DNA from 2 places in the Clostridium sp. 'White wine YQ' genome. Region 2 is predicted to be linked to the other one. Evidence: predicted binding sites of a transcription regulator. Region 2 holds the regulator's gene; the other holds the start of a gene.
What was found. Region 2 encodes CtsR, which represses protease genes until heat stress. Its sites were predicted from a motif close to AAGGTCAANNAAGGTCAAAT; they were not measured.
Positions count from the first base shown of each region.

Region 1 (12,349 bases), on a different contig from region 2:
ATCTGTCTTGGAACAGATGTCCATGCCGCTTATATTTGTGATTATAATATCTTGAATACTTTAAATTAACTCTATGCATTACTTTTGATATATCACTTCCACAAGAATCAATAATGAAATGGGCATGATTATTCATTAAACAAAAAGCATAAATTTTAAAAACATAAAACTTTTGACATTCTTTTAAAAACTCTAAATACTGAATTTTATCATAATCATTTTTAAAAAGTTTTATTTCAGAGATGCTTCTTACCATTACATGATAAATTCCGTTACTTACTTTTATTCTTGCTGTTCTTGGCATAAATTCACCTTCCTTATTTCTTGAATTATTGCCATAATCTGCTTGCCTATTCAACACATAAGCTGATTTTAAAAGGGGACGGTTAACATTTCTTATATCTAATTTAGGTATAAGAAATGTTAACCGTCCCCAATTATTAAACCTTAAAAACTAAAGAATTATCTTTTTCATCGATAATTACTGTTACTCCATCATAGATTTCTCCAGAAATAATTCTTTTTGCAAGATTTGTTTCTAATGTATTTTCAATATATCTCTTTAATGGCCTTGCACCATATACAGGATCAAAGCCCTCATCAGCAATTAGTTTTTTAGCTTCATCGGTTATTTCTAGGGTTACATTCTTTTCTTTCATTTTATTTTTAACCTTAATCAAGAATATATCAATTATTTTCTTAATATTCTCTAATGATAATGGACTAAAGGTTATTATATCATCAACTCTATTTAAGAATTCCGGTTTAAATCTTGCCTTCATTTCATTCATAACCTTAGCCTTTGACTCTTCTGAAACTTTGCCACCAGTGCTTCCATCTAGTAAGTATGAGCTTCCTATATTTGAAGTCATTATTATAATGGTATTTTTGAAGTCTACTGTTTTACCTTGATTATCAGTTAGTCTTCCATCATCTAAAATTTGTAGGAATACATTAAATACATCTTGGTGAGCCTTCTCAATCTCATCAAATAAGATAACTGAGTATGGTTTTCTCCTAACTGCTTCTGTTAGCTGACCACCCTCCTCATACCCTACATATCCTGGAGGGGCTCCTATCAATCTAGAAACAGAGTATTTCTCCATGTATTCTGACATATCAATTCTTATAATGTTCTCCTCTGAGTCAAAAAGAGTTCTTGCTAATGTTTTAGCTAATTCAGTCTTACCCACACCAGTTGGACCTAAGAAAATGAATGATCCTATTGGCCTATTTTCGTCTTTTAGTCCTGCTCTTGCTCTTATAACTGCATTTGTAACTGATTGAATAGCTTCATTTTGGCCTATAACTCTTTCTCCTAATTCCTCTTCCAATCTTAGAAGTTTCTTCTTTTCACCTTCTACTAGCTTAGTTACAGGAATTCCAGTCCATTTAGATACTATATTTGATATTTCATTTTCTGTAACTTCTTCCTTTAAAAGAGCTCCCTCATAGTTTTCTTTAACTTCATTTTCTTTTTCGGCTATTTTCTCTTCAAGGGATGGAATAAGTCCATATTTAAGTTCAGCCGCCTTATTTAAGTCGTACTCTCTTTCATATTTTTCAATCATTCCTCTAGCATCATCTAGCTGCTTTTTAAGCTCTCTAATCTCTGATATATGAGACTTTTCTTTTTCGTATTTTGCACTCATCTCGTCATTTTTGCTTTTTAGCTCTACAAGTTCTTTATCTATTGATTGAGCTCTTGCAATTGATGCTGGGTCTTTTTCCTTAAGCAATGCTTCTCTTTCAGTTTCCAATAGAAAAATCTTTCTTCTTACCTCATCAAGTTCTGTTGGCAAGGAATCTATTTCACTTCTTATCATTGCACCCGCTTCATCTATCAAGTCTATGGCCTTATCTGGTAAAAATCTTCCTTGAATATATCTATCTGATAATTTTGCAGCTGCAACTATTGCAGAATCATGAATTCTTATTCCATGATGTATTTCAAATCTTTCCTTTAATCCTCTTAAAATTGATATTGTATCTTCTACTGTTGGCTCATCAATTACTACTGGCTGGAATCTTCTCTCAAGAGCCTTATCCTTCTCAATATATTGTCTATATTCATCAAAGGTTGTTGCACCTATACAGTGAAGTTCTCCTCTTGCTAAAAGAGGTTTAATTAAATTCCCAGCATCCATTGCACCTTCAGTTTTACCTGCACCAACTATTGTATGAATTTCATCAATAAATAATATTATTCTACCTTCTGAACTCTGAACTTCTTTTAATACAGCTTTTAATCTCTCTTCAAATTCTCCTCTATATTTTGCCCCTGCAATTAATGCACCCATATCTAGTGAGAATATTATTTTATCTTTTAACCCCTCTGGAATATCTCCTCTAACAATTCTCTCTGCTAACCCTTCAACTATGGCAGTTTTTCCAACTCCAGGCTCCCCAATAAGTACAGGATTGTTTTTAGTTCTTCTAGAAAGAATTCTAACAGTTCTTCTTATTTCTTCATCTCTTCCTATAACAGGATCTAACTTATGTTTCTTGGCTAATTCAACTAAGTTAACTCCATATTTGCTTAAAGCGTCATATGTTCCTTCTGGATCTTGTGTTTCGACTCTTTGACTTCCTCTTATTTCTTTTAAAACCTTTAAAAATTCATTCTTTGTAATACCATATTTATTTAATAAATTTCCTATTACATTCTTATTTTCTATGTCAATAATCCCCAAGAATACATGCTCTACACTTATATACATATCTTTAAAATCTTCAGCATATTTATCTGCCTTTATAAGTATTTCTTCTATTTTTCTAGTAGCATAAACCCCTGATGAAGATGCTGCTGAACCTAGCACCTTAGGCATACCCGCTAAGAGTGAATCAGTGTCCGATTTTAGTGACTTTATATCCTTTCCCATCTTACTTAAAATATTTGAAATAAGTCCATCTTCTGCATTAATAAGAGCAGCAAAAAGATGTACTGAATCTACGCTTTGATGATTGTTCTTAACCGCTATTTCATGTGCATCATTTAATGATTGCTGCACCCTTAAAGTCATTTTTTCAATATTCATATTATCACCTCATTAAAATTCTCCTTGTATCTTGCTTTAATTAAATAATAATATAAAAGTCAAAGAAAGTCAAAGTCTATTTCAATCTTCCTTTTATCTCTTTTTGTCCTTTATGATATAATATATTTATAATAAAATAATTTGAGGTGAGAACTTGAGAAGAGAGCATATAATTTATCCACTAGATATGCCAGTAACAATTTCATATTGCTCAATTGAGGATTATCCTATTCACTGGCACAACGCTATTGAGATAATATTTGTACTTAAAGGTACCATAAATGTAACCATAGATTCAGATACTTATGAAATTGAAGAAAAAGAGATGGAAGTAATCAACAACAACGAAGCTCATAGAATTTTTTCTAAGGATCCTGATAATAGAGTTTTAATCTTCCATATGGACTCAAGTTTTTTTGAAAAATATTATAATGACATCGAAAATATGTTTTTCTATCTTAATAGTTCAGACGAAGGTGCTCAAGAAAGTCAGGAATATGAAGATCTTAGAATTTTTCTTTCAATTATTCTCTGCGAAGCCATACAAAAAAGAGAAGACTATGATGAAGAAATTGAAAGTACTTTAATAGATATGCTATATCATTTAATTAACAACTTTCACTATCTAACCTATGAGAAAGAAGAACTAAAGGACAATGAAGAACAGTTAGAAAGATATCATAGAATTGCAAAATATATTTTCAATAATTACAATAATAAAATAAGTCTTCAAGAAATAGCTAAAAAAGAATTTTTAAGCGCAGACTATCTTTCACATGAGATAAAAAACGCAACTGGATATAGTTTTACTGATTTATTAAATCTTACAAGAGTTGAAGAGTCTATAAAGCTGCTTTTAGATAGCAACATGAGCATTTCAGAAATTTCTGATGAGGTTGGTTTTTCTCATACAAGATATTATAATAAGAATTTTAAATTTTACTACAAGTGTACTCCACTCCAATATAAAAAGAAGTATAAACTAGATGAGAAATCTTATGAGAAAGCAAAAAAACTAACTTATTTAGAAACTTCTGAAGCACTTAAATTTCTTTACCCTTATCTTGAGGATTATGACAGATTTAACTATGAGAACAGAATTCATAAAATTCATATTAACATGGATGAAGAAATTTCTCCTTTCTCAGATGATTTTAGAAAAGTAATTAATGTAGGGGATGCCTTCGACCTTCTAATTGAAGATAATAAAGATAACCTTGAAGAAATTCAGGAAGAAATCTCATTTAGGTACGGAAGAATATTTAATCTTTTCCACAGAGATATGGGAATTTTCCCTGGCAGCAGTTTTTATAACTGGAATAAAACTAAGACTGTTTTTGAATTCATGGAATATATTGAACTTATTCCACTAGTTTTATTGGAACAATTAGAGCTTACAGATGAGGAATTAATAAATGCCTTCCATAGTTATGTAGAGTATTTTTCTGAAATTGAGAGTATCGATTTTTATAATATAAAGTATCAATTCCATAGTGACTTTCCTTCTGAACTTAAAAATGAGATTATTAAAATTTTGGAGGAAAACTCATTGGAGTATGAAGATGAAGGTTATATAGGAAATCACCTAGAAATAAACAAAATATACGACTCAGCCTATATGATACCTTATATTATTCACCAAGTAGCTAATAATAACATATCCTTAAATTTTATTAGAGCTTTTGACGTATTAGAGAAAGAGGTAGTACTTACTAATGAAGTATTTTTTGGTTCTTCTGGATTGGTAAATGATATGGGAATTAAAAAACCTTCTTATTATGCCTACTATTTACTTGGTAAATTAGGAGATATTCTTGTCCAAAAAGGCGATGGCTATTTAGTAACAAAAAGCGAAGATGAGTATCAAATTCTTCTTTATAATTACGGTGAAGAACTTAATAATTTAATTAGCTATGAAACCTTAGAAAAAAGAAGAGGTATTAAAAATACAACCGAAAAGAAGATATCCTTAAATATAGTAAACATAAATAGTAATGCACAAATAACTACTTATATATTAAATGAAAAAATAGGTTCTTCCTATAATTATTGGTTAGGTATGGGAAAACCAATTAGATTAAACAAAGAGGAAAGGGAAATTCTTCACAAGGCTTCTTTCCCAGGAATTAATTTTAGATATACAAAGAAAAGTTCTGTTTTAAACCTGCTCCCTAAACTAAAAGGGTATGGTGCACATTTAATAATAATAAAGAAAGTGTAAAACCAATAATAAAAGAGTACAAAAACACCTTAATTAAGGTGTTTTTTTGTTTTTACTAGTACTGGATTTGTGAATAACTTCTCGCAAATGTACCATTTTATAGCCTTAATTGTCAATGAATTTTACAAAACTTACCTCTATAATAATATTAAGAAATATTAAAGGGAGCGTGAGTGTATGAAAATATTAAAAAGAATATTTAAGCCAATAAAAATAAGCTCCTTCAGTCCTAAATTGAGCTTATTTGAAATAACTTTTGACTTAATTAAAAAATATTAGTATATATACTTTTCATTTTATTGATAAAAATAATTTGATTAGTCTATATATTTATTTGGACATAAATTAATTTTATATTGCAAATAAAAAGGGTTGTCCTTAATATGAATTCTCATAAGTTAAGGGCAACTCTTTCTTATTATTCCGACCTAAAATGTTATAATTTTAACAAAATTTAGTTTATAAAGTTTTCTCTAAAGATAAAGCTAGTGAAAAATACTTTAAAGCATCTCTTATTTCACCCAGTTTATAGTACATTTGTCCCATGTCTATGTATCTTTGATACCTATCTTCCTTATTACCAACTTTCAAGATAGCATCTAATGAAAGATTCATATACATTTCAGCTTCTTGAACCTTATTTTGCTTTTGTAATATTGTCCCTTTCAGATAATATGATCTTTCAATTAATCTTATATTATCACAATCAATTGCCAGGTTAAGAGCTTCATCACATATGTTATATGCCTCATCATACTCTTCATAATCTATAAATAGCTTTATGCAGTTATTCATGAATTCAACATATTTTATCCTATTATGTTTTGGGAAGATATTCAATCCTTCTTCTATCTCATTTATAGCTCTTCCCTTTTCTCCAATTCCAAAATAACATTCTCCATAATTCCACTTTGAAAGTGCTAATGATATAGGATTGTCCTTTTGAAAACTATATGCCTTTTTTACTAAAGCCTCTGCTTCAGGTTTCTTTAGTTTTATGCACAATGTTGCTAACAGGTTGTACATTTTACCCTTATTTATTGGATCTTCAACATATTTAATATATTTCTCTACGCACTTCATATCATCATAAGCCTTATGTATTTCTTTTAACTTATAGTAACATAATGCCTTACTATATAACGTATATGCATATTCGCCTCTATCCTTAAATTTACTGTTACTAAGTACTTCTATAAGTCGTTCATAATATGTTATAGCTTCAGTATATTCCTTGTTTTGGCAGAAATACTTGCCCATGTCATGAAAATACTTTATAACAATTTCTTTATCAATGTTTTTTTGAGATAAATAATAGTACTGAGATACTATCAATTGAATATTTTCATACTTTGACTCCTCAAGATAGTATTGAAATAGTAAGTGCATTAATTCAAAAGATAAATCAAAATACTCATATTCATTTGCATATTCTAAGTTATATTTAATATTTTCTTCTATATCTTCCCCTGAAAAAAGATTTTTTCTAATTAATTCTATATTATCGACAAGTTGTTCTTTAACATCTTTTAATAAATAATCTAAATCCAAATACAATTTTGAGGCAATATACTCGAGAACTTCTTTTTCTGCTTTAATTTTTTCGTTCTCTATACAACTCATTTTTGAAATGGATATTTTATCCCCACACAGTTCTTTTAATGTAATTCCCTTATAAACTCTTGCACGCTTTATTTTTTCCCCAGTTGATAGTATTTCCATCATATCACCCAATCTATTATTAATTTCTTAATAACCCTATGTCGCTAAATATATTAATCCCATAATCTAAATATTGTGCTGCTTCTTTGTCTCTTTTATTATCTATGTAGAATTTTCCAAGTATTATAGCTACTTGTCCTGCCTTTTTACTACATTCATTATTAACTGCATAATTGTATGTTTCTACCAATATATTTTCAGCTTCTTCATATTCTTCTTGTATTAAACGAAGTCTATAATTTAATAAATTACACTCAATTCGGTTGACTATATCATTGTCTTCAATCTTTTCATATATCTCACGTATAATTTCTTCACTCTTATCAACATCTTTTAATTTCAAATAGTTTTCACATATATTTATAAGAGTTTCTATTAATTTGTTATCAGCATTTTTACTTCTTATTTCCTTGGCAATATCATAATGCATAAAAGACTCTTCTATATTCTCAAATTCATAAAATAACTTCCCTAAATTATTTTCTATTTCTCCAATATTTTTTGTGTCTTCTAATTCCTTATAAACATCTAGTGTTTTTTCAGAATATTTTATTGCATTTGCCAAGTCCCCTTTTTTATTATATTCTTCTGATAATAATAATAGAGTTCTAGCATATTCTTTTTTGTTATGGATTCGTTTAAATTTTTCAGTTGCTAAAAATGAATAGTTTATTGATTCACTAATATTTTCAGTTTTGAATAAAGCTGTAGCCATATAATAATAGATTTCTCCTAGCAGCTGATCATTTCCAACATTGTTGTCTAAATACACCTTTTCTGCTTGTTTTAAATATGAACTAGTAGAATGATACGCCCTAAGTTGTAATGTAATTTTTCCTAAATTAAGAAAGGTTTTTACAATTTCTTCAAAATTGTTGTTTTTTATAAATATAACATTAGAAGATAGGAAATATTGTTGTGCTGCCACTAATTCACCCTTTAGCATGTGTATTTCGCCTGTTAGAAATAATATTTTTGCTTTTCTATATTCTAAATCATATTTTTCAGAATAATATAAAGCATTTTCTATGTATTTCTCAGCTCCAAAATAATCTCCTGATAAAATATATGATTCAGCGATTTGTTCATAATAAATACATATCTTTTCTGCTTGGGTTTCTTCAGATTCCATTAAATATTCAACAGAAGTCTTTAACGCATCTGCTAAATATTCTAACAGATCCATAGATGGATTAGATCTTCCTGATTCAACTAAAGAAATTTGTCCAGGAGTTATTCTATCTCCTGCTAAATCCTTTAAGGTCATATTCAATTCTTTTCTTTTTCTTTTGATTTTTTCCCCTAATGAAAGTATTTCCATATCTAATCTTCCTTTTCTATGTATCATGTTTTAAAAATTATTTAAAATGATTTAATTATTTTAAATTATAACACGAATTTTCAAATTTTAATACATTTTTTTGAAATTTTCATTATTTGCGCAGTAGTTTTCTACAATTTTTTTATTTTTGTATAAGTATTCCATATAATCATTTATTTTCTTTTTTAATGAAATAACTCGAGAAAATATCTCGAGTTATTTCATCCATCCCATAATATCCACTTTATCTTCAGCCATATCTATTACTTTTCTTCCAACTTTTCTAAATGTCTTTTGAGTTCTTCTGTCTAATTGTGGTAGTATCATCATTCCAAAAGCTGCCCCTACTATTGCACCTGTTGTAATTCCACTTAGATATTTTTTCATAAAACTACACCTCTTACTCAATTATTATTTTACAAAACATTCATATTAGAATTAACATAATGTTTTATAAATATATTATGTGTAGTAATTATTTTTATACTCTTTGAAATATATGGGTTTGCTATCATTTTTTATTCAGCGCTTATTTCTTTAATAACCTCTAAAACTCTTAATTGTTTTTCTTTAGATAACTTAATAAGAATTCTATTTATTTCTTCAGGAATATCTCTTTCTACTCCATCCTTTTTACTTTCACTACTTGAATTTTTTTGATTACCTACAACTACAATATTTTCTTCCTTATTGTTAGTTATACTTATTACTTCATCTCTTACTTTTTCATTACTTACATATAGAATATTGTTAGCCAACCATTTATCTACAACTCTATCCGAATCAATAGCTAATTTTTCTTTACATTTTTCATCTGCAAGTTCATTGAAAAATTCCCCAGTATGACTATCTACTTTAACAAATATAACTTCTATTCCTAACTTCATAAGTTCATTCATTCTATTAAAATATCTTATAGATGATTCTTCTCTTCTCTCCCAAAAACCTGTAGCATGGTGAGCTATTCCTTCATAATCATGAATAATAACTACCTTCTTATCATCTCTACTCAAAGCATATTCTACACCTTTAACTGCTGCTTCTAATTCTCCAGCAATCTGTCTTATATTACTCTTTGAAGTATCTACTGCTGATGCACTATCAATATATTCAACAACATTATTCCTTACTGCAACCAATCCGTATGAGTATTTCTGTGTGCTTATATTATAGCTTCCATCAACGTATATATGTAAGCAATCTTTTGGATATTCATCAACACCCATTTTTAGCAATTTGCTTCCTTCTTCTAAAAATCTTTTAGCTTCATTTATGTCTTCAAAGCTCTTATATTTTGCTCCTTTAACTCCCTTAACATATTTCAAGCATTCTGCCCATGTATCAACAATCTTATTTTCTATTTTCATATTGGCTTCTGAATCAAATCCTTCTTTTATAGCATAAACTTTCTTTCCCATAATATATGTGCTCCTTAAAATAATAATCAACTTTTCTTATTAAACAAATGAATCAATCAAGACATAAAACTTATCTAGTTTATTCCCATTAGAAAATGATTTTAAATACTCTAATGCATTTTTAAGTACTAATATATTTTTATTGCTTCCTTGCCAATTTTCTAAAAGAACTTCTAAAGGCACATCATTAATCAACTTATTTAATGCAAAAAATACTACTGATATATCATCAATCTTCCCCAGCAAAGGAATCTTATCATTTATTATATCCTTTGGAATTATAATATAACCAAGAGAAGATGCTACAGCAATTTTTGTACTTTTACTAACTCTACTATCTTTTAATAGCCTAACTATTAAGGCTATAATATCTGGTAAAATAAATAAGTATTCTTCCATTGGCTTAATATTATCTGGTATTTTTTCCTCTAAAAAGCTTCTACCATCGGTATAAACATCTTGTACCTTTTCTATATTTTCAGTCTTTTCTTCTAATAATAATGTCTCATTATTTTCAATTAAAGTTGTCCTATCTTCTTCTGTTGTTAATATCTCATTTTCTATTTTATCTTTATTACCTTTTTTAATAATATCCTTAATATCTATAACTACATTATGTAAAGTAACATTTATTCCACTTTTATTTACTTGTATTTCCTTTATATCCATCTCAAAGTTTTTAATATCTTTCATTAATTTATTAAAGTTAATAATAACCTTATCTTCATTATGAACAACGCCCATATTCTTTAAATCTTTTAATATATTTTTCAGAACAAACTTTCTAATAAGCTTTATTGCAGGAATTCCAAGAACTTTTATCTCTTTTAGTCTAAATACTAACTCATCTTTTTTAACTTCAATTATCTCAACTGCGACTCTGAATTTAACCCTTAATATCCTTTTAAAGCTTCCTGAAATTCTAATTACTCTATCTATTTCAATATCATCTATTTTAAGTCCCTTAAAGGTAATTACCTCTTCCAATAGACCTAATATATCTTCTTTTGATAATTTCACACAAATCTCTGATACCCTCATGGCTCCCCCTCCAAAATATCTAGTAATAACCACTTAAGTATAACTCATAATTGGGCAATTATCCATAACTTACATTGCCAAAAGTTATGAGATTCGTTAGACAAGAAATTTTAAACCCGTATAATCATAGTTGTAATGTATATTAGTTAAATAAAAATCTTGGAGGGATGTATGAAAATATTAAAAAGTAAACTTTTAATAATTCCAATAATTATTTTTATTTCATCATTAAGTTTTCTTGCGTATACTAACTTAAGCTACAGAGCTCATAAAGATAAATCTTACTTAGACTTTAAAAATGATTTTTCAAGCAACAACATATTAAAAGTCTACTTTTCTACAAATAATAAAATCTTAGTAACCTTGAAATCTGGCGATAAATATTTAACTGAGAATCCTGAAACGCCTAACTTTAAAGAATCTTTACTTAATAAAAGCGTTATAATTGAAACTGAAAAGCCGCAATCTCTATCAACTGTTTTACCTTCACTTGGTATGATGATATCAGTATTTTGGCTAGCGTTTTACTTCATGAATAATAAAAGATTCTCTACCAGCAATGGTTTTTCACCAAAAGTTGTATCCGACAATATTAAAACTAATTATGATTTTGATAAAGTTGCTGGAAACGATGAAGCTAAAGAAAGCTTAAAAGATGTTGTGGATTTTTTAATCAATCCAGATAAATACGTGAAATATGGTGCTAGAATCCCAAAAGGAGTTATTTTATACGGGGAACCAGGTACAGGTAAAACTCTTCTTGCTAAAGCTGTAGCTGGAGAAGCAAATGTTCCTTTCTATGCCATGAGCGGTTCTGATTTTATGCAAATGTATGTTGGAGTAGGAGCTTCAAGAATCAGAGATTTATTTAAGAAAGCAAAGGAAGCTGGAAATGGAAAAGCTCTTATTTTTATAGATGAAATAGATGCTATTGGTAAAAAAAGAGATGGAGGAAAGCAGTCTTCTGGCTCTGATGAAAGGGATCAAACCTTAAACGCATTGCTTACAGAAATGTCTGGTTTTACTGAAAAAGAAGGTATAGTTGTAATTGCTGCTACAAATAGACTTGATATCTTGGATCCAGCCTTACTTAGACCTGGTAGATTTGATAGACATATAGAGGTTTCATTACCAGATATCAATGCAAGAGAAAAAATACTTAAACTACATTTAGACAATAAACCTTATAGTGATATTAATATAAGAGACATAGCTGAAAAAACTGCGTATTTTTCAGGTGCTAAACTTGAGAGTTTAGTTAATGAATCTGCAATACTTGCTGCAAAGAAAGACACAGAATTTATAACAATGGAACATATTGGTGCTGCTTTTGACATTGTTGTAGCTGGTTATGAAAAGAAAGACAGGGATTACTTAAGTGAAAAAGATAGAAAGATAACTGCTTATCACGAAGGTGGACATGCTCTTTGTTCTTTAATTAGAATTCCTGAGGATAAGGTATCAAAGGTAACAATAATTCCAACCACTAAAGGTGCTGGTGGATACACATTGACAATACCAAAGGATAGTTCTTACCAAACTATATCTCATTTAAAAAATAGAATCATGGTTCTTCTTGCTGGAAGGG
Region 1 covers NZ_JAQYUU010000001.1:330,354-342,702, reverse strand. Annotated here, with positions in the region: gene PTZ02_RS01605 (transposase) at 1-304, opposite strand, end outside; gene clpB (ATP-dependent chaperone ClpB) at 441-3,038, opposite strand; gene PTZ02_RS01595 (helix-turn-helix domain-containing protein) at 3,193-5,259, shown strand; gene PTZ02_RS01590 (helix-turn-helix transcriptional regulator) at 5,719-6,981, opposite strand; gene PTZ02_RS01585 (helix-turn-helix domain-containing protein) at 7,001-8,302, opposite strand; gene PTZ02_RS01580 (hypothetical protein) at 8,519-8,689, opposite strand; gene PTZ02_RS01575 (ribonuclease H1 domain-containing protein) at 8,821-9,720, opposite strand; gene PTZ02_RS01570 (DUF1232 domain-containing protein) at 9,760-10,761, opposite strand; gene PTZ02_RS01565 (ATP-dependent metallopeptidase FtsH/Yme1/Tma family protein) at 10,933-12,349, shown strand, end outside.
Region 1: the regulator CtsR is predicted to act here: its motif matches at 3,094-3,113, upstream of clpB (ATP-dependent chaperone ClpB).

Region 2 (12,349 bases):
CAAAGTGGGAAATATAAATCTATTAACTTAGAAAAGTATTTACTTGAAAAAGGAATACAATGCGAAATGAGTTTTGGAAGAACTGTAGTACTTATCTCAACACCTTTTAATACTCAAGAAGATTTTGATAGGTTAGAAAAAGCAATTTTGGAATTGAGATTAGTTAAGAATGAAGAGGAAAGCCATAAAGAATACAGTTCATATTTAGATATACAAGATGGGGAAATTATTGAACCATATAAGATACTAGATAAAGCCACGGCTTTATTAGATGTAAGTCATATAACTGGGCATATAGCAGCTGAGAACATTACACCATATCCACCAGGTATACCATTTATAATGATGGGAGAGAAGATATCTAAAGAAAAAAAGGACAAGCTTATTAAATTATTAGAGGATAATATTGATATTATTGGAATTCAGGATGGAAAAGTTAAAGTAGTAGCTAATTAGTAATTAGTTAGAATAGATAATGGAGGGAAAGTTATGGCTCAAGGTAAATTAATTATAATCGAAAGTGGATCAGATGCATCAGGAAAGGCTACACAAACTCAAAGGCTTTATGATAGATTAGTTAAGGAAAACTATAATGTAAGAAAAATAACATATCCTAATTATGATAGTCCTGCATGTGCACCAGTAAAGATGTATTTAAATGGTGACTTTGGAAAGAAACCTGAAGATGTTAATGCATATGCAGCTTCAACTTTTTATGCAATTGATAGATTTGCATCATATAAAACAGATTGGGAAGATTTCTACAAAAATGGTGGAATAATAATTTCAGACAGATATACAACTTCCAATATGGTACATCAAGCTGTTAAAATGGATAAAAGTGAACGAGAAAAATACCTAAATTGGTTATATGAATTAGAATTTGATCTATATGGGTTACCAATACCAGATTGTGTAATATTTTTAGATATGCCTCCAGAGATAAGTCAAGAACTTATGAAGGAAAGAGCAAATAAATTTACAGGTGGAAAAGAAAAAGATATTCATGAGAGTAATAAGGAATATTTAGTGAACTCATATAATAATAGTTTAGATATTGCAAATAAGTATAATTGGGACAAAATAAAATGTAATGACGGTGATAAATTAAGAAGTATAGAAGACATACATAACGATATATATAATTATGTAAAGAAGTACCTATAGTTAAATAGAGATAAATTGTATTAGTAGAGTGTTAGAATATTATAAAAGTATATTTTAAGTATTTAATTTGTGGTAAAATAAGTATTAATAAGGGGTATAGATTAAAAGGAGGGAAATATTATGAAGTTAGTCATTACAATAGTTCAAGATGATGATTCTGTTGATTTAGTTGAAGCTCTAACAGAAGGTGGATTTAGGGTAACTAAGCTTGCAACAACAGGAGGATTCTTAAAGGCTGGAAATACTACCTTGTTAATAGGAGTAGAAAAAGAAAAACTTGATGATGTAATTGCAATCATTGAAGATACATGTAAAACTAGAGATCAGTTAATGGTTTCACCAACACCAATGGTTGGAACAGCAGATGTATTTATGTCATATCCAGTTGAAGTTCAAGTGGGTGGGGCAACAGTGTTTGTAGTTGATGTAGATAAATTTATTAAGATTTAATTTGTAGGAGGAGTGCAATGGAGTTTATTGGTCATAATGAAATAAGAAAGGTTTTTAATAAGCTTATAGACAAAAATGCACTCTCTCATGCTCATTTAATTATAGGAGAAGACGGCATAGGAAAAAGTACTCTCGCAAAAATCTTTGCTTTAAGAATATTAGATAAGAAGGAAGAACGAGATTATGCAGACATTGTACATTACAGGCTTAAGGAAAAATCTATAGGGATTGATGAAGTTAGAGACATAATACAAGAGGTAAATAAAAAGCCCTTCGAAGGAGAAAAGAAAGTAGTTATAATACATAAGGGCAATAAGCTTACAATTCAAGCTCAAAATGCGTTACTTAAAACTATAGAGGAGCCTCCTAAAGGAGTATATATAATAATATTATGTGAAAGTGGAGAACAAATTTTGGATACGATAAAGTCAAGATGTCAGGTTCATAAGCTTTCACCATTAAGTTTATTAGAGGTAGAAGAATATATTAATTTGAAATTTAATGCTTTAGATGAAGATAAGAAAAATGCTGCGATTGCATATAGTAGTGGAATTCCAGGAAGAGCAGAACGTTTTATTAATGATGAAAAGTTAGCGAACTTAAGAGATTTATTATGTAAACTTTTAGAAGAGATAAAGACTAATAATAAAGAGGCTGTAATAAGGTTTGAAGAAAGTTTTAAAAATTATAAAGAGGATTGGGAAGAGCTTTTACAAGTTTTACTTTCATTTGTTAGGGATATCTCAATTTATAAAGAAGTTGAAAATAAGAAGTTAATTATAAATAGTGATAAGCTTCATGAAATAGATAGATTATCAAAAGAAATGAGTTTTATAAAGTTAAATAAAATAGTAAGTATAATAAATGATACAAGAGAAAGACTAAAGAGTAATACAAATTTTGCATTAACATTAAATGTTATGATTGTAGATCTTATGGAGGTTTAAGATGATAAAAGTTGTAGGGATACGCTTTAAAAAAGCGGGTAAAATATATTATTTTGATCCAATAGATACTGGAGCAAAAAAAGGTGACTATGTAATAGTAGAAACTGCCAGAGGAATAGAATTTGGAGAATGTGTAATTGGGGAAAAAGAGATCTCTGAAGAAGAGATTATATCACCATTAAAAACAGTTTTAAGAGTAGCAAACCAAGAAGATAAGGATAAGCATAAAGAAAATAAAGATAAAGAAAAAGATGCCTTTGAAATATGTTTAAAAAAGATAGAAGAGCACCAATTAAATATGAAACTTATTGATGTTGAGTATACATTTGATAATAACAAAGTAATTTTCTATTTTACTGCTGATGGAAGAGTAGATTTTAGAGAATTAGTAAAGGATTTAGCTACAATATTTAAAACAAGAATTGAATTAAGACAGATAGGAGTTAGAGACGAAGCTAAAATGTTAGGAGGACTTGGACCATGTGGTAGACAACTATGTTGTTCAAGTTTCTTAGGAGATTTTGCTTCGGTATCAATTAAGATGGCTAAGGAACAAAATCTTTCTTTAAATCCTACTAAGATCTCAGGAATTTGTGGAAGATTAATGTGTTGCTTAAATTATGAACAAAGTACTTATGAAGATATTAGAAAGAGATTACCTAGAGTAGGATCAGTCGTTGCTACTGATGACGGTAAAGGTGAAGTTGTAGCAAATAATACAGTTAAGGAAATTGTTAAAGTTAGAATGCCATTTGGGGAAGAAGAAATTATCAGAGAATATAATATCCAAGATGTTGAGTTAGTATCTGGAACTTATGAAGATAGTGTAGATGATGGTGAAATTAAATTAGTAATAGAAGATGATGCAGATAAAGCATTAATAAAGGATTTAATAAAGGGAAATTAAAACTTTCAAGGGGGATTAGAATGAAATCTTCATTAAGGATTGCAGGAATGAAGACTGCTGAAGATGTACGAAAGATAAAAAATGCAATAGCATCTAACCAAGGGGTTGTAGCATGTGAAATAAGTAGAGAGAAGGGCGAAGCTAATATAATATATGACGATTATTTTACTGCAATAGATAAAATTATCGATTCAGTGGAATCTTTAGGTTATACTGTAGTATAAAAAATAATCTAAAAGACTTTTAAAATGTAATCAAACATGCTAAAATAGACATGACGTTTTTCGTCAAAAATATTAGGAGGTGTTGGTTATGGCATATAAAATCGAAGATTCTTGCGTAAGCTGCGGAGCATGCGCTGCTGAATGCCCAGTAAATGCAATAAGCCAAGGAGATACACAATTTGTTATAGATGCAGGTTCTTGTATCGATTGTGGAAACTGTGCTAATGTTTGCCCAGTAGGAGCACCAGTTCAAGAATAATTTAAACAAAAAACATCGCTGTTTAAGCGATGTTTTTTTATTTTATCAATCTATATATTTTAATATTATTGATAACTTTATAAATCAGAAATAGAAAAGAATATTACTTTAGGTTCGGAAACATTAAAATCTAAAGAAGAGGTATTTAGTTTATTACCTTCTAAAGAATGTATATTTCTCATTGATATTAAGAAGTCTTCAGCCCCATTAATTGAAGCAGATACATAAGGGGTGCTGTAATGCATAGGAATAACAAATTTAGGATTAAGTAATTTAGTTAATAAGCTAGCATCCTTCCCATTAATTGTATAGTTACCACCAATAGGAATCATCAGAATATCAATTGGCTCTAATAACCTTCTACTTTCCTTAGTTGGAATATGTCCTAGGTCTCCTAAATGGCATATTCTTAATCCATCAATTTCTACTACAAATATGATATTTGGCCCTCTTTTCATTCCATTCAAATTATCATGATAAGAAACAAATCCCTCTATGCTACAAAAATTGAAGGAATATTTTATAGGTTCTCTGCAAATATTACATGAAGAATTTAATTTATTAATATAATTATGATCAAAATGATTGTGAGATATGGTTATAATATCAACCTCTTCCTCAACAGTTGGATAGCCTAAAGTTTCATCAAAAGGATCCATAAGAATTTTTCTCCCAGTGGATGTTTTAATTAGAAAACAAGAATGACCAAACCATATAATTTCCACCATATCACCTCAAAATAAGTATACCCAAATAGAGTAAAAAATATTATTAATTTGCATTATAAAGCAATTGCACTAATGATTATTATATGATAATATATATTTAATAAAGGTCAAAGAAAGTCAAGGTAAAGAGGTGCTGAAATGGCAAGATTATCAGACGTAATTGAGGGATTTATAAAAAGCTTGATATTAGAAAGCGAAGATAAGCAACTACAAATTCAAAGAAATGAATTAGCAGATAGATTTAGTTGTGCCCCATCTCAAATTAATTATGTACTAACTACAAGATTTAGTCATGAAAAAGGATATTTGATTGAGAGTAGAAGAGGCGGCGGAGGATATATTGTAATAAGAAAAGTGCAATATGATAATCATAAGAGAAGAAAAGAATTAATAGATGAAAGTATTGGAGATTCTATAACATACCATAATGCTATAGCACTGCTTGAAAGCCTATATGATGCAGACATTATAGATGAAAGGGAATTTGAGATTATAAAGATGGTAATCAATGAAAGAACTTTAAATTCTGTGGAGAATAAAAATAAATTAAGAGCTGACATTTTAAAAGCTACAGTTGCATTATTATTATCATAAAGGAGGAAGTAATATGTTATGTGAGAGGTGTAACAAAAATGAAGCTACAGTTCATATGGTTAAGATTATTAATGGAAATAAAAGTGAAGTAAGGTTGTGTGAAAAGTGTGCAGCTGACATATCTGATATACCTGTAAGTACTTCCTTTGAAGAATTTGATGGATTTCCACTTCAAAGTATACTAGGAGGGCTTGTAGATTATTACAATAAAAATAGTAAAACGCAAACAGAGAGCGACATATACTGTAAGAAATGTGGTATGGCCTATAATGAATTTAAGAAAACTGGGTTACTTGGATGTAATGAGTGTTATGAGAGTTTTTCAAAATCTTTAAGTCCTATAATAAAGAGAGTTCAAGGAGATGTTGAGCACATAGGAAAAATTCCTGAGAAATGCGGTAAAGAGATTTTGGAAAAAAATAAGATATTAAAACTAAAAGAAGAATTACAAAAAGCAATTTTAGCTGAAGAGTATGAAAGAGCAGCAGAAATAAGAGATGAAATCAAAGTACTACAAGATAAATTAGGAGAATAGGAGGGGAAGATTTATGGAAAGTTGGATAGAATGTAATAAAGAGAATATTGTTATATCTAGCAGAGTAAGGCTAGCAAGAAATCTAAAAGAATTCCCATTCCCTAATAAATTAACTAAAGAAGAAGGTGCACAGATAGGACAAAAAGTAAGGGATGCTTTTATGGAGTCTGTTTCTGAAGATGATAAGTATAATACTTATAATTTATGGGAAGTAACTCCTAACTTAGCAAAAAGTTTTGTTGAGAAGCATTTAATAAGTCCTAATCTTGTTAAAAATAGTAATGTGGCTTCTTTCATAGTGGATAACAATGAAACAATTAGTTTGATGATAAATGAAGAAGACCATATAAGATTACAATGTATATCAGGAGGATATAATATAAGGGAAGTATATGAAAAAGCGGATACAATTGATTCTTTGCTTGAAAATAAGCTTGAGTATGCATTTCATGAAAAGCTTGGATATTTGACAGCATGTCCTACAAACTTAGGAACAGCTATGAGAGTTTCAGTTATGGTTCATTTGCCAGCGTTGACTTTAAATAATGAAATGAATAAATTACTTAAAGGCTTGGCACAAGTAGGAATGACTATAAGAGGATTATATGGTGAAGGCTCCAAAGGAGAAGGAAATCTTTATCAAATATCAAATCAGGTAACCTTAGGAGTTACAGATGAAGATATCTTAAATAATTTAGAAGCTGTGACTTTACAGGTTGTTTCTCAAGAAAAGCAATTGAGAGAAATATATCTTAAACAGTATAAATACGAGCTTGAAGATAAAGTATTTAGAGCACGTGCATTGCTAGAGAGTTCCAGGATACTTACATTGAAAGAGGGGTTATCCTTATTATCAAATTTAAGATTAGGTGTAGAACTTGGAATAATAGAAGATATAACTATTAAGAAATTGAATAAGATATTGATTTATTCTCAGAATGCTACTTTGCAGAATCACTTGGGTATAGGCTTAAAGGAAAGAGATTTAAACATTGAGAGAGCAAATATAATCAGAAAGATTTTATTAGAAACTTAGGAGGTGGAGAAAATGATGTATGGTAAATTTACAGAGAGAGCTCAAAGGGTCATATTAAAAGCTCAAAAGCATTCTCAAAACTTTAAACATGGATACATTGGAACAGAGCATATTCTACTAGGAATAATAGCTGAAGATGGAATAAGCAAAGATTTATTGCAAGAATACGGAGTAAAAGAAGACCAAGTAATCAATTTACTTCATCAATATGTAGGAGAAGGGGATTTTGAATCTGTTAAGGAGGATATACCATTAACTCCTAGAACTAAAAGATTATTAGACTTAAGCTTATTAGAAGCTAGGAATTTAGGTCAAAATTATATTTCCCCAGAACATATGTTACTTGCAATGGTAAATGAAAGAGAGGGGGTTGCTTTTACAATTCTAAATACCTTAAATGTTAATTTTGATAAGGTAAAAAAGGATTTAATAGCAGCACTTTCGGCTAATACAAATAATCCACAGAGTAATGCTGAAGAAGGAAAAAGAAAGCATAGAGAAGAAACTCCAACTTTAGATCAGTATGGTAGAGATTTAACTGATATGGCAATGGAAGGAAACCTAGATCCTGTAGTAGGAAGAGATGAAGAAACACAGAGGGTTTTAGAAATTCTTTGTAGGAGAATTAAAAACAATCCATGCTTAATAGGAGATCCAGGGGTTGGTAAAACAGCTATAGCAGAAGGATTAGCTCAAAAGATCGTTGAAGGGAATATACCTGAAATATTAAAAGAAAAAAGAGTAGTTTCCTTAGATATAAGTTCAATGATAGCTGGAGCAAAATATAGAGGTGAATTTGAAGATAGACTTAAAAAAGTAATGGAAGAGATAAGGAATGTCGGCAATGTTATACTCTTCATTGATGAAATGCATACAATAGTTGGAGCAGGTGGAGCAGAGGGTGCAATAGATGCATCAAATATACTAAAACCAGCATTGGCTAGAGGTGAGATTCAATGTATTGGAGCCACAACTATAGATGAATATAGAAAATATATAGAGAAGGACTCTGCATTAGAAAGAAGATTTCAACCTATAAATGTTGGAGAACCATCAAAGGAAGAAACCTTACAAATACTTAAAGGGTTAAGAGATAAGTATGAAGCTCACCATAGAGTAAAAATAACAGATGAAGCTTTGGATGCAGCAGTAAACTTATCAGATAGATATATCACAGATAGATATATGCCAGATAAAGCAATAGATTTAATTGACGAGGCTTCAGCAAAGGTTAGAATAGAAAATCTTACAGCACCACCTGATTTAAAAGAAATAGAAGAATTAATTGATAAAACAAAGAAAGAAAAAGATGATGCTATTACAGTGCAAGATTTTGAAAAAGCAGCTTCATTAAGAGATAAAGAAAAAGAGTTAAGAGAAAAATTGGAAGGACTTAAAAACAATTGGAGTGCACAAACTTCAGTTCAAACTCAGATAGTTGATGCTGAAAAAATTGCAGCAGTTGTATCTAAATGGACAAAAGTTCCAGTAGAAAAACTTACTGAAAAAGAAGCGGATAAATTATTAAAACTTGAAGAGATTCTTCATAATAGAGTGATAGGTCAAAAAGAGGCAGTTAAGTCTGTAGCAAGAGCAGTGAGAAGAGCTAGAGTAGGACTTAAAGATCCAAATAGACCTATTGGGTCATTTATATTCCTTGGACCTACTGGGGTAGGAAAAACTGAACTTTCAAAGGCATTAGCAGAAGCTATGTTTGGGGATGAAAATAGCATAATAAGAATCGATATGTCAGAATATATGGAGAAATTCTCAGTTTCAAGATTAATAGGATCTCCTCCAGGTTATGTTGGATATGATGAAGGAGGACAGTTAACTGAAGCAGTAAGAAGAAAACCATATTCTGTTATACTTCTAGATGAAATAGAAAAAGCACATCCAGATGTATTTAATATTCTTCTTCAAATATTAGAAGATGGTAGATTGACTGACTCTAAAGGAAAAACAGTAAACTTTAAAAACACCATTATTATAATGACATCAAATCTTGGAGCTCATATGCTTAAGAAACAGAAGACTTTAGGTTTTTCAATTGATGAAAATAAAGCCGAGAGTGAGTATGAAAAAATGAAGGGGAATATTATGGATGAGCTAAAGCGAAGCTTTAGACCTGAATTCTTAAATAGAATTGATGATACAATAGTATTCCATAGCCTTGAAGAAGAAGATTTAATTCAAATTATTGATCTTATGTTAGATTCAATAGTAAAGAGAGTAGATGAGCAAGAAATTCACTTAGAATTTGACGAGGAGAGTAAAAGGGCTTTAATAAAAGAAGGTAGTGACTTAACTTATGGAGCAAGACCATTAAGGAGAATTATTACTAAAAAGGTTGAAGATAAGCTTGCAGAGGAATTACTTAAAGGAAGCATCAAAAAAGGTGATAAGGTAAAAGTAACTAGTGAGGAAGAGGGATTAGTCTTTACACCACTTACTCCAGTTTAGAAATAAAAAGAGTCATTTTGACTCTTTTTATTTTTTTACTCTTTAGGAATTTATAATATTTTAAGCATAGGATAACGTTATAAGTTTCCTATAAAAAGTGAGGAGTATTATTTATAATTTTGAAGAATAATAATAGGTATACGAAATGATTGTGATACAATTGTTAATTAATAATTTTTATTAGAAAATACTTGAAATTCAAATAAAGTGTGCTATAATAAAACTAGACATACCCCTGGGGGGTAAGTGAGGAGTGAAGCAATATATGAGCAAAGAGGTAAAAGATATAGAATTAATGATAATTGGCGGAGGACCAGCTGGATTAACTGCAGCTATATATGCAGCAAGAGCTAAGCTTAATATGATGCTTTTAGAAAATGCTGTATTAGGTGGACAGGTAAGAACAAGTTATACTATAGAAAATTATCCAGGTTTCAAAACCGTTGAGGGTGGAAAACTTGCGGATTTAATGCAAGAACAGGCAGAGGAGCTTGGTGCGGTAATTGATGAATTTGATTCAGTACAAAGTGCTAAGTTAACTGATGATGAAAAGATAATAGAAACAGATTCATATATATATAGACCTAAAGCTGTGATAATTTCAACTGGCGCTACTCCTAAAAAATTACCACTACCTAATGAAGAAAAATTCTCTAGCAAGGGAGTACATTATTGTGCTGTATGCGACGGTGCAATGTATGAAGATAAAGTAATTGCTGTAGTTGGAGGTGGAAATTCTGCTTTAGAAGAGGCATTGTTCTTAACAAAGTTTGCAAAAAAGGTAATTATGATAAGAAGATATGATTATTTTAAAGGAGAGAAGGCTACGCTTCATGAAGTACTAAATCATCCTAAGATTGAAGTTATGTATAATTGGGATTTAGTAAATGTTGAGGGTGGAAGCTTTATCGATAGAGGAATTATTAAAAATACAGTTACTGGAGAGCAAAAGGAAATTGCAATGGATGCTGTATTTGGTTATATAGGAACAGAGCCTAAAACAGATTTATTTAAGAATGATTTAAATTTAACTAAGGCTGGATATATACTTGCTGATGAAAATATGAGAACTAATGTAAAAGGCGTATATGCAGCTGGAGACGTAAGAGAAAAACAATTTAGACAAATAACTACTGCAGTTGCAGATGGAACTATAGCTGCATTAGATGCTGAAAAGTATATAGTAGAACAAAGGAGAGAAAAGTAATGGTTAAAATATATTCAACAGATTGGTGTCCTTGGTGCGTTAAAGCAAAAAAATATTTTGATATTAAAGGCGTTGAGTATGAGGAAATTATAGTAGCAGATGCTAAAGAAAATAGAGAAGAAGTATTCAGAATATCAGGACAAAGAAGTGTACCAGTTATAGATATAAATGGTAGTATAATAGTAGGATTTGATAGAGATAAGATTGATCAGGCTTTATAGAAGAGGAGGAGAAAACCATGTTTAAAAATTTATGTTGTGAAAACAATATTTATAGAAACCTAGTTGGTGGAAATTGGGTTACAAGTGAAACAAGTAAACTCATAGAAATTAAATCTCCATGTGATGGCTCCGTAATTGGAAAAGTTCAAGCCATGAGTAAAGAAGAAGCAGATAATGCAATTACTAATGCGCGAGATGCACAAGAGGGATGGAACAAGATACCACTTAATGAAAGAGCTTTAATATTATTAAAAGCCGCTGACTTATTAGATAAAAATGCAGAAGAAATAGCTGAAGTTATGATAAGAGAAATTGCAAAAGATAGAAACAGTGCTATTTCAGAGGTTCATAGAACAGCTGACTATATAAGATTTACTGCAGATACTGCTAAAAATATGACTGGAGAAACTGTTCCAGGTGACCTATTCCCTGGCACAGGAAAAGGTAAAATAAGTATAGTAAATAGAGTTCCATTAGGAGTTGTTCTTGCAATATCACCATTTAATTATCCAGTAAATTTATCAGCATCAAAAATTGCTCCTGCATTAATGGCAGGAAACAGTGTAGTTCTAAAGCCTGCAACTCAAGGTAGTATCAGTGCTCTTCATTTAGTTAGAGTATTCCAAGAAGCAGGAGTTCCAGCAGGTGTACTAAATACTATAACTGGAAGAGGAAGCGAAATTGGTGATTATGTAGTAACACATCCATTAGTAGACTTTATTAATTTTACAGGAAGTACAGAAGTAGGAGTTCATATTTCTAAAATATCAACTATGACACCACTACTAATGGAATTAGGAGGTAAAGATGCTGCAATAGTATTAGAAGATGCAGACCTTGATTTAGCAGCTAAGAATATTGTTTCCGGAGCTTATTCCTATTCAGGTCAAAGATGTACTGCTGTAAAAAGAATATTAGTAGTAGATAAAGTAGCTGATGAATTAGTTAAAAAAGTTGAAGAGAAAGTTAAAACTTTAAAGGTAGGAAATCCTCTAAAGGAAGATGTTAATATAGCACCATTAATAGATGATGCAGCAGCAGACTATGTGGAAGAATTAATTAAAGATGCTAAAGATAAAGGTGCAAAACTTTTAGTTGGAGGAAATAGAGAAGGTAATTTAGTATACCCAACATTATTTGATCATGTAACTCAAGATATGAGGGTTGCATGGGAAGAACCATTTGGGCCAGTACTTCCAATTATAAGGGTTAAAGATGTAGATGAAGCCATAGATATTACAAATAAATCTCAGTATGGATTACAGTCTTCAGTGTTCACTAAAGATATTGATAAAGCATTTTATGTAGCGGATAAAGTAGATGTAGGAACAGTTCAAGTGAATAATAAACCAGAAAGAGGACCAGACCACTTCCCATTTACAGGAACAAAAGCTTCTGGAATAGGAACTCAAGGTATTAGATATTCAATTGAAGCAATGTCTAGACGTAAAGCTATAGTTTTAAATATAGGCGAATAATATTAAAAGAACTATATTTCAAGAAATTATTGAAATATAGTTCTTTTTATTTTTAATATAAGTTTAAAGGACAAAAGATGAAAATATGTTTATTAGTGTTAATTAGGTAGATTAACTAATATGAGCTACATCC
Region 2 covers NZ_JAQYUU010000016.1:4,095-16,443, forward strand. Annotated here, with positions in the region: gene PTZ02_RS19290 (aminotransferase class I/II-fold pyridoxal phosphate-dependent enzyme) at 1-456, shown strand, start outside; gene PTZ02_RS19295 (dTMP kinase) at 490-1,167, shown strand; gene PTZ02_RS19300 (cyclic-di-AMP receptor) at 1,288-1,617, shown strand; gene PTZ02_RS19305 (DNA polymerase III subunit delta') at 1,635-2,564, shown strand; gene PTZ02_RS19310 (PSP1 domain-containing protein) at 2,566-3,471, shown strand; gene PTZ02_RS19315 (heavy-metal-associated domain-containing protein) at 3,492-3,695, shown strand; gene PTZ02_RS19320 (DUF362 domain-containing protein) at 3,784-3,954, shown strand; gene PTZ02_RS19325 (MBL fold metallo-hydrolase) at 4,032-4,682, opposite strand; gene PTZ02_RS19330 (CtsR family transcriptional regulator) at 4,821-5,276, shown strand; gene PTZ02_RS19335 (UvrB/UvrC motif-containing protein) at 5,290-5,811, shown strand; gene PTZ02_RS19340 (protein arginine kinase) at 5,825-6,847, shown strand; gene PTZ02_RS19345 (ATP-dependent Clp protease ATP-binding subunit) at 6,860-9,310, shown strand; gene PTZ02_RS19350 (NAD(P)/FAD-dependent oxidoreductase) at 9,576-10,517, shown strand; gene PTZ02_RS19355 (glutaredoxin domain-containing protein) at 10,517-10,738, shown strand; gene PTZ02_RS19360 (NADP-dependent glyceraldehyde-3-phosphate dehydrogenase) at 10,756-12,216, shown strand; gene PTZ02_RS19365 (DUF1292 domain-containing protein) at 12,328-12,349, opposite strand, start outside.